2 regions of the Streptomyces sp. NPDC050703 genome follow, and region 2 is predicted to be linked to the other one. Evidence: riboswitches for the same ligand, from Rfam matches in the RefSeq annotation. Region 2 holds a riboswitch; the other holds the start of a gene.

The links. Region 2 has a riboswitch for S-adenosylmethionine ahead of AB0I16_RS01660 (aminotransferase class V-fold PLP-dependent enzyme). Riboswitches for the same ligand answer to the same signal wherever they lie in the genome.
Region 1: another riboswitch for S-adenosylmethionine. It lies ahead of thrC (threonine synthase); the one in region 2 lies ahead of AB0I16_RS01660 (aminotransferase class V-fold PLP-dependent enzyme).

The regions. Positions count from the first base shown of each region.
Region 1 covers NZ_JBFAHX010000003.1:145,878-150,208, reverse strand. Annotated here, with positions in the region: gene AB0I16_RS03925 (MoaD/ThiS family protein) at 1-245, opposite strand, end outside; gene thrC (threonine synthase) at 361-1,653, opposite strand; SAM riboswitch class I at 1,671-1,799, opposite strand; gene AB0I16_RS03915 (glucosyl-3-phosphoglycerate synthase) at 1,968-2,912, shown strand; gene AB0I16_RS03910 (trehalose-6-phosphate synthase) at 2,989-4,331, shown strand, end outside.
Region 2 covers NZ_JBFAHX010000001.1:354,553-358,883, forward strand. Annotated here, with positions in the region: gene AB0I16_RS01655 (glycerate kinase) at 1-475, shown strand, start outside; gene AB0I16_RS01660 (aminotransferase class V-fold PLP-dependent enzyme) at 424-1,839, opposite strand; SAM riboswitch class IV at 2,059-2,176, opposite strand; gene trpD (anthranilate phosphoribosyltransferase) at 2,263-3,327, opposite strand; gene AB0I16_RS01670 (ubiquinol-cytochrome c reductase cytochrome b subunit) at 3,521-4,331, opposite strand, start outside.

The sequences.
Region 1 (4,331 bases), on a different contig from region 2:
ACGCCCGCGCCGTCCGGAGTGGCCGTTTCCAGGCCCTGCTCGAAACGGACGTCGTCGTCGTTCACGTACACGTTGACGAAGCGGCGCAGCTTGCCCTGGTCGTCGAGGACGCGGGCGGCGATGCCGGTGTGGTTCTTCTCCAGGTCGGCGATGACCTCACCGAGGTTGGCCCCCTCTGCGGCGACCTCGGCCCGGCCTCCGGTGTAGGTGCGGAGAATGGTGGGGATGCGGACGTTCACGCTCATGAAGGTTCACCTCTGAAGTCGGGGGTGGCTGTGGCGCCCCTCCCAGGGGCGCGGGGAACCGCGCGAGGACGGACCAGGACCGTCGGCCGACGACGGTCCCGGGGCCCCACGGCGACTAGTCGGCGAGCCCCGCGGCGCGGAAGGCGTCGAGGCTCGGCGGAATCGTGGCGGTGGCCTGCGACGTCTCGGCGACGGCGTCGAGCGTCTTGAGGCCGTCCCCCGTGTTCAGCACGACCGTGGTGAGGGACGGATCGATGAGCCCCGCCTCGACGAGCTTCTTGGTGACGCCCACGGTCACGCCGCCGGCGGTCTCCGCGAAGATGCCCTCGGTCCTGGCGAGGATCTTGATCGCCTCGACGACCTGCTCGTCGTTCACGTCCTCCACGGCGCCGCCCGTGCGGCGCGCGATGTCGAGGACGTAGGGACCGTCGGCGGGGTTGCCGATGGCCAGCGACTTGGCGATGGTGTTCGGCTTCTGCGGACGCACGACGTCGTGTCCGGCCTTGAAGGCGGCCGACACCGGCGAGCAGCCCTCGGCCTGCGCGCCGAAGATCTTGTACGGCTTGTCGGCCACGAGACCGAGCGCGATCAGCTCCTTGAGACCCTTGTCGATCTTCGTGAGCTGCGATCCGGAGGCGATCGGGATGACGAGCTGGTCGGGCAGCTCCCAGCCGAGCTGCTCGCAGATCTCGTACGCGAGGGTCTTGGAGCCCTCGCCGTAGTACGGCCGCAGGTTGACGTTGACGAAGCCCCAGCCCTCGCCCAGCGGGTCGCCGATGAGCTCGGAGCAGAAGCGGTTCACGTCGTCGTAGTTGCCCTCGATGCCGACCAGCTCGCCGCCGTAGACCGCGGCCATGACGACCTTGCCCTGCTCCAGGTCGTGCGGGATGAACACGCAGGAGCGGAAGCCGGCGCGGGCCGCGGCGGCGCCGACGGCGCCCGCGAGGTTGCCGGTGGAGGAGCAGGAGAGCGTGGTGAAGCCGAAGGCGCGCGCGGCTTCGAGCGCCTGCGCGACGACGCGGTCCTTGAAGGAGTGCGTGGGGTTGCCCGAGTCGTCCTTGACGAACAGCTTGCCGGGCTCGACGCCCAGCTCACGGGCGAGGTTGTCGGCCTTGACGAGCTTGGTCCAGCCGGGGTTCAGGTTCGGCTTGCCGGCCACGTCGGCGGGGACGGGGAGCAGCGGGGCGTAGCGCCAGATGTTGGCGGGGCCCGCCTCGATCCGCTTGCGCAGCGACTCCGGGTCGCCGAGGGGCAGGTCGTACGAGACTTCGAGGGGGCCGAAACACTCGGCGCAGGCGAAAATGGGGCCGAGGGGGAACGTGGTGCCGCACTCGCGACACGAGAGGCCGGAGGCCGGTCCGAGGTCGACGGTCGGGGTCGTTTCGGTGGCGACGGTCTGAACAGCCATGGAGGCGAGGCCCTTTCTCCTCATCTTCCTCGCGACGCATCTCGCCGCGAGACGGAATTGGCACCTTCCCCACCGTGACCTCGCGGTCGGCGGGAGGGTTGCCGGGGCTTCAACGGGCCGTATCCCTCTGCCCCTCTGGATGAGCGGTTTTCGATTATGGGTTTCAGTTGTGGGTCGTGAACGCGGCGGTGACCCCGACATGCGATGGCCACCGGCGTTGTTCAAGACTGTAACCGAAGCCCCGGACCCTTGAGATAGTCGTCCGCACCGCGAGATGGATCACATACGCACCACACATGGGGAGGACACTGACCGTGCTGGAAGAGGCCGAGCGCTGGCTGAGCAGGCGTTCCTGGTCGGTCGCCGACCGTCCGGTGGACCGGCTCACCGCGGCCAAGCGCGCGTCCGGCGCGACGGTGAGCGTCGTCCTGCCCGCCCTCGACGAGGAGCGGACGGTCGGCGCGATCGTGGCCGAGATCCGCCGCGAGCTGATGGAGCGGGCACCGCTGGTCGACGAGCTGGTGGTGGTCGACTCCGGCTCGTCCGACCGCACCGCCGAGGTCGCGGCGGAGGCCGGCGCCAGGGTCGTCCACCGGGACGACATCCTGCCGCGGCTCCCCGCCGTGCCGGGCAAGGGCGAGGTGCTGTGGCGCTCGCTGCTCGTCACCGGCGGCGACATCGTGGCGTTCGTCGACGCGGACCTGAGGGAGTTCTCCGCGGACTTCGTCACGGGGACAGTGGGCCCGCTGCTCACCGACCCCGACGTGCACCTCGTGAAGGCGATGTACGACCGCCCGCTCGGTGCGACCTCCGGCCAGGGCGGCCGGGTCACCGAGCTGATGGCGCGCCCGCTCCTGAACATGCACTGGCCGCTGCTCGCCGGGTTCGTCCAGCCGCTCGGCGGCGAGTACGCGGCCCGCAGGTCCCTCCTCGAACAGCTGCCCTTCCCCGTCGGGTACGGGGTGGAGCTGGGGCTGCTCGTCGACGCGCTGCACACCGTCGGGCTCGACGCGCTCGCACAGGTCGACGTCGGGGTGCGCAGGCACAGGCACCAGGACGGGCAGGCGCTGGGGCGGATGGCGGCGGCCATCTACCGCACGGCACAACTGCGGCTCGCGCGCGGACACCTCGTACGCCCGGAGCTGACGCAGTTCGAGCGGGGCGAGCACGGATTCGTGCCGCGTACGTACGCGGTGGACACGGAGGAACGGCCGCCGATGACCGGTATCTCCGAGTATGCGCACCGGCGCGTGGCGTAAGCGCTTGTCCGGGGTGTCTGGCGGAGTCCGCTCGGCGTACGTTTGAGCGTTTCCGGTACGGGCTACGTTTTGCCACATGGTTCCAGAGCCCCGTTCCTCGACAGCAGCGCAGGTACTCGTCGCGTCCAACCGCGGCCCCGTCTCGTACTCCGTGGGAGAGGACGGGGAGCTGGCCGCCAAGCGCGGCGGCGGCGGACTCGTCTCAGGACTGAGCGCCATCGGCGACGAGGCGGACGCCCTGTGGGTGTGCGCGGCGCTCGGTGAGGGCGACAGGGAGGCCGTGCGGCGCGGGGTCTCCGAGCCGGGCGTGCGGATGCTCGACGTCGACGCGGACGCCGGCGAGGGCGTGCACGCGGCGGCCTACAACGGCATCGCCAACTCGGTCCTGTGGTTCGTCCACCACATGCTGTACCAGACGCCGCTCGAACCGGCCTTCGGCCCGGAGTTCCGCGCCCAGTGGGCGGCGTACGAGACGTACAACCGCGCGTTCGCCGAGGCGCTGGCGGCGGAGGCGGCGCCCGGCGCCGCGGTCCTCGTCCAGGACTACCACCTCACCCTCGTCCCCGGCATGCTGCGCGAACTCCGCGACGACCTGCGGATCGGCCACTTCTCCCACACCCCGTGGGCGCCGGCCGACTACTTCCGGATGCTCCCCGACGACGTGGCGGAGCAGGTCCTGCGCGGCATGCTCGGCGCCGACCGGCTGGGGTTCCTCACCGGGCGGTGGGCCGACAACTTCACCGAGTGCTGCGTACGGCTGCTCGGCGGCACCTCCGGCACGCGCATCGGCGTGCACGGGCTCGGCGCCGACGCGGACTTCCTGCGGGAGCGTTCACGGCGTGACGACGTCGAGGAGCGGATGCGGGCGCTGCGCGAGCAGATCGGCGAGGGCCGCAAGACCATCGTCCGGGTGGACCGCACGGAACTCTCCAAGAACATCGTGCGCGGCCTGCACGCCTACCGGCAGCTCCTGGAGGACCGCCCCGAGTGGCGGGAGCGGGTCGTCCACGTCGCCTTCGCCTACCCCTCGCGGCAGGACCTCGCGGTCTACCGCGACTACACCGCGGAGGTCTCGCGGGTCGCCGACGCGATCAACTCCGCGTTCGGCACGGAGGGCTGGACGCCGGTCGTCCTGCACGTCAAGGACGACTTCGCGCGGTCGCTCGCGGCGTACCGTCTCGCCGACGTGGCGCTGGTCAACCCGATCCGCGACGGGATGAACCTCGTCGCCAAGGAGGTGCCCGTCGTCTCCGACGAGGGGTGCGCGCTGGTGCTCTCGCGGGAGGCCGGGGCGTACGAGGAGCTGGCCGAGGACGCCATCGCGGTGAACCCCTACGACATCTCCGCCACGGCGGACGCGCTGCACTCGGCGCTCGGCATGGCCCCGGAGGAGCGGGCGGAGCGCACGAAGCGCCTCGC
Region 2 (4,331 bases):
GGGCGCGGGCACCGGCGCGTCCGGCGGCCTCGGGGCGGGGCTCGCCGCCCTCGGCGCGCGGCTGCTCCCCCGCTTCGACGTGCTGCTCGGCCGGCTCGACCTGGACGCCCGCCTGGCCCGCGCCGACCTGGTCGTCACGGCGGAGGGCGCCCTCGACCACCAGACGCCGCGCGGCAAGATCCCCGCCGAGGTGGCCCGCCGCGCCAAGCGCTCGGGCCGCCCGGTCCTGGTCCTCGCGGGCACGATCGGGCGGGGCGCCCACCAGGTGCGGGCGTCGGGCGTCGACGCCTACAGCGCGATCCTGCCCGCCCCGGTCTCCCTCACCGAGGCCCTCGGCAGGGGCGGCGAGTTCCTGACCGACGCCACCGAGCGCGCCCTGCGGATGATCGTGCTCGGGTCACGCCTCAGGAGCGGCCGCACGGGTCAGGCGGCGACGCCGGTGTCCGGCACGCAGCGGCCGTCCTCGGTGCGGTAGCTCCACCGGGCGCCGTCCGCCACCAGCTCCCTGACGGCCCGTACGAAACGCTCGACGTGCTCGTCGGGGGTGCCCGCGCCGAAGCTCACGCGGATCGCGTTCAGCGACTTCTCGCCGGGCGCGGCCTCGGGGGCGCCGCACTCGCCGGGCTCGTCGGCCTCGCCGCCGAGCAGGGTGCGCACCAGCGGGTGGGCGCAGAACAGGCCGTCGCGTACGCCGATGCCGTACTCGGCGGAGAGCGCGGCGGCGAAGTGCGAGCTGTTCCAGCCGTCCACGACGAACGAGATGACGCCCACGCGCGGCGCGTCGTCGCCGAAGAGCGAGAGCACCCGGACGGCGGGCACGTCGGCGAGCCCTTCGCGCACCTTCGCGATCAGGTGCCGCTCCCGGGCCACCAGCGACTCGAAGCCCGCCTCGGTGAGCGCCTTGCAGGCGGAGGCGATGGAGTAGACGCCGATGACGTTGGGCGAGCCGGCCTCGTGGCGGGCGGCGGTGTCGTGCCACTCCACGTCCACGCCGCCGCCCGCTTCCTTGGGGCGTCGCGCCACCTTCCGCGAGGCGCCGCCGCCCGCGAGGTAGGGCTCGGCGGCGGTCAGCCAGTCGGAGCGGCCCGCGAGGACACCGGAGCCGAAGGGCGCGTACAGCTTGTGCCCGGAGAACGCGACCCAGTCGACGTCCAGATCCCGTACGGAGACCGGGTGGTGGGGGGCGAGCTGGGCGGCGTCCAGGACGATCCTGGCGCCGTGCGCGTGCGCGGCGGCGGCCAGTTCGCGCACCGGCCACAGCTCACCGGTGACGTTGGAGGCGCCGGTGACGCAGACCAGGGCGGGGCCGCTGGGGGAAGGCTCGCGGCCGGCCAGCGCGCGCTCCAGCGTCCGCACGGCCTCGTCGGGGGTGCGCGGCGCGTCGAGGTAGGTGACGCGGGCGTCGCGCCACGGCAGGAGCGAGGCGTGGTGCTCGGTCTCGAAGACGAAGACCTCGCAGCCGGCGGGCAGCGCGGCGGCGAGCAGGTTCAGCGAGTCGGTGGTGGACCGCGTGAAGACGACCTGGTCGCCCTCGCGGCAGTCGAGGAACTCGGCGACGGTCGTGCGGGAGTTCTCGAAGAGGTCGGTGGAGAGCTGGGAGAGGTATCCGGCGCCGCGGTGCACGCTGCCGTAGTAGGGCGCGTACGCGGCCACGTCGTCCCAGACCCGCTGGAGCGCGGGGGCGCTCGCCGCGTAGTCGAGGGCGGCGTACGTGACCTCGCCGCCGGTCACGAGCGGCACGGTGACGTCCCTGCCGAGCACCGGCAGCGGTGCCTCGCAGCAGGGGTCGGCGGACTCGGCGGCGGGGGCGGTCCTTGCGGCGGCGGGGCGTGCGGACATGGCGGTATCTCCCTGCGGACGTGACGAGAAGCGGTGGGGCCCGCGGGACGGCGCGAAGGGCCGGTCGACCACGGGGTGTTGCCTCGACGCGCGGCGCTCTCGGCCGGGCGGAGGGTGTCGCGGAAAGGGGCCGTACGGGCCCTATCGCATTCGCTTGCTCACGAGACTGCTCCCTTGAGGACCAGGACCCCAGGGCTGTGACATCCGACGATGTCCAGGGGTCCGCGCTTGCCATACGCCTTGCTGCGTACGGCCTGGTCTTCACCCGGGGCACCCCGCCACGGACGGAGGGTTGCCGGACAGCGGGCCGGGGCCGTAGTCGCTGTCACTCATGACCTGTGCAGCATCCTGCCACACGACCTTCGGTGCGCAAGGCGCGGTCCAGAATCCGGACCGCGCCCCGCGTCACACCACCGGTCCCGCTCAGCGGTTGCTGGCGCTCACCCAGCGCTCCAGGGCCCGCTTCGCCGCCCCGGAGTCGATCGACTCCGCCGCCCTCGCCATCGCGGCGCGGATCTGCTCCTCCAGGCTGCCCTCGCCCTGCGCGAGGGCCACCAGGGCCGCCGCCGAGTTGAGGAGCACCGCGTCGCGCACCGGGCCGCCCTCACCGTCGAGCAGCCGCCGGGCGACCTCCGCGTTGTACGAGGCGTCGGCGCCGCGCAGCGCCTCGACGGGCACCAGGCCGATGCCGACGTCACGGGGGTCGAAGGCCTCCTCGCGGACCGCTCCGTCGCGCACCACCCAGACGCGGGAGGTCGACGTCGTCGTCAGCTCGTCCAGGCCGTCGTCGCCGCGGAAGACGAGCGAGGAGTTGCCGCGCTCGGCGAAGACGCCGGCGACCACGGGTGCCATCCGCGCGTCGGCGACACCGACCGCCTGGGCGCGCACCCTGGCCGGGTTGGTGAGCGGACCGAGGAGGTTGAAGACGGTCCTGATGCCGAGCTGGCTGCGCGCGGCACCCGCGTGCCGCAGCGCCGGGTGGAACTTCACCGCGAAGCAGAAGGTGATGCCCGCCTCCTCCGCGACCTCGACGACCCGCTCGGGGGTGAGCTGGAGGTTGACGCCCAGCTTCTCCAGGACGTCGGACGCGCCGCTGGCCGAGGACGCGGCGCGGTTGCCGTGCTTGACGACCTTCGCGCCGGTGCCGGCGATCACGATCGCGGACATCGTGGAGATGTTCACCGTCTTGGCGCCGTCGCCGCCCGTGCCGACGATGTCGACCGTCTCGCCCGGCACCTCGATCACGTTGGCGTGCTCGTACATGGCGCGTACGAGACCGGAGATCTCCTCCACGGTCTCGCCCTTGGAACGCAGCGCCACCACGAAGCCCGCGATCTGCGCGTCGGTGGCCTCGCCGCGCATGATGCGGTCCATGGCCCAGGCCGTGTCGTCGGCGCTCTGGTCGCGCCCTTCGAGCAGTCCGTTCAGTACGTCGGGCCAGGAACGGTCCGCCGCGGTGGTGCCTCCTGCGGGGGTCACAGCGCTCATAGCCGCTCCTGGGGTTCAGTCCGGGGAATTCCGGGGGATTCCGGAGGAATCCGGGGGAAGTCTGTCACCCCTGCACATCGGGGTGGGACCACCCTATCCAGCCGCGGGGACGGCAAAGAGCCCCGTCCATGCAATGGACGGGGCTCTTGCCGTGGCGACCCTTGTGGTCTACAGCTCGTCGAGGTTCAGTCGATCAGTGGTGGCCGTGGCCGCTCGTGATCTCCTTGTACTCCTCGGCGGTGGGCTTGGGGATCTGGCTGTCCTCCCCGTAGTAGCCCTTGGAGAGCTTGGCCCTCAGCTTCTGCGCACCGGTCACCTTGCGCTCGACACCGTTCTCGTCGACCGTCGGGCCGATCTCGACCGGCTTGTACTGCTCGTGCGCGGTGAGCGTGTGCAGCTGGTCCTTGCCGAGCGGCTCGTGGATCTCGATGAACTCACCGTGCGGCAGGCGCTTGATGATGCCCGACTCGCGGCCGTGCAGCACCTTGTCCCTGTCGCGCCGCTGCAGACCCAGGCAGATCCGCTTGGTGACGATGAACGCGACGACCGGGGCGACGAAGAAGGCGATGCGCACGAACCAGGTGATCGCGTTGATCGACAGGTGGAAGTGCGTGGCCCAGAGGTCGTTTCCACCACCGATCAGGCAGACCAGGTACCAGGTGATCCAGGCGACGCCGAACGCGGTGCGCGTCGGGGCGTTGCGCGGGCGGTCCAGGATGTGGTGCTCGCGCTTGTCGCCGGTGACCCAGGCCTCGATGAACGGGTAGACCGCGATCACGACCAGGATGAGCGGGAAGACGATCATCAGCGGGATGAACACGCCCAGGACGAGCGTGTGGCCCCAGAGGTTGATCTCCCAGCCCGGCATGACACGGATCAGGCCCTCGGAGAAGCCCATGTACCAGTCGGGCTGCGCACCGGTGGACACCTGGTCCGGGCGGTACGGGCCGATGGCCCAGATCGGGTTGATCGAGGCGATCGCCGAGATGACCGCGATGACACCG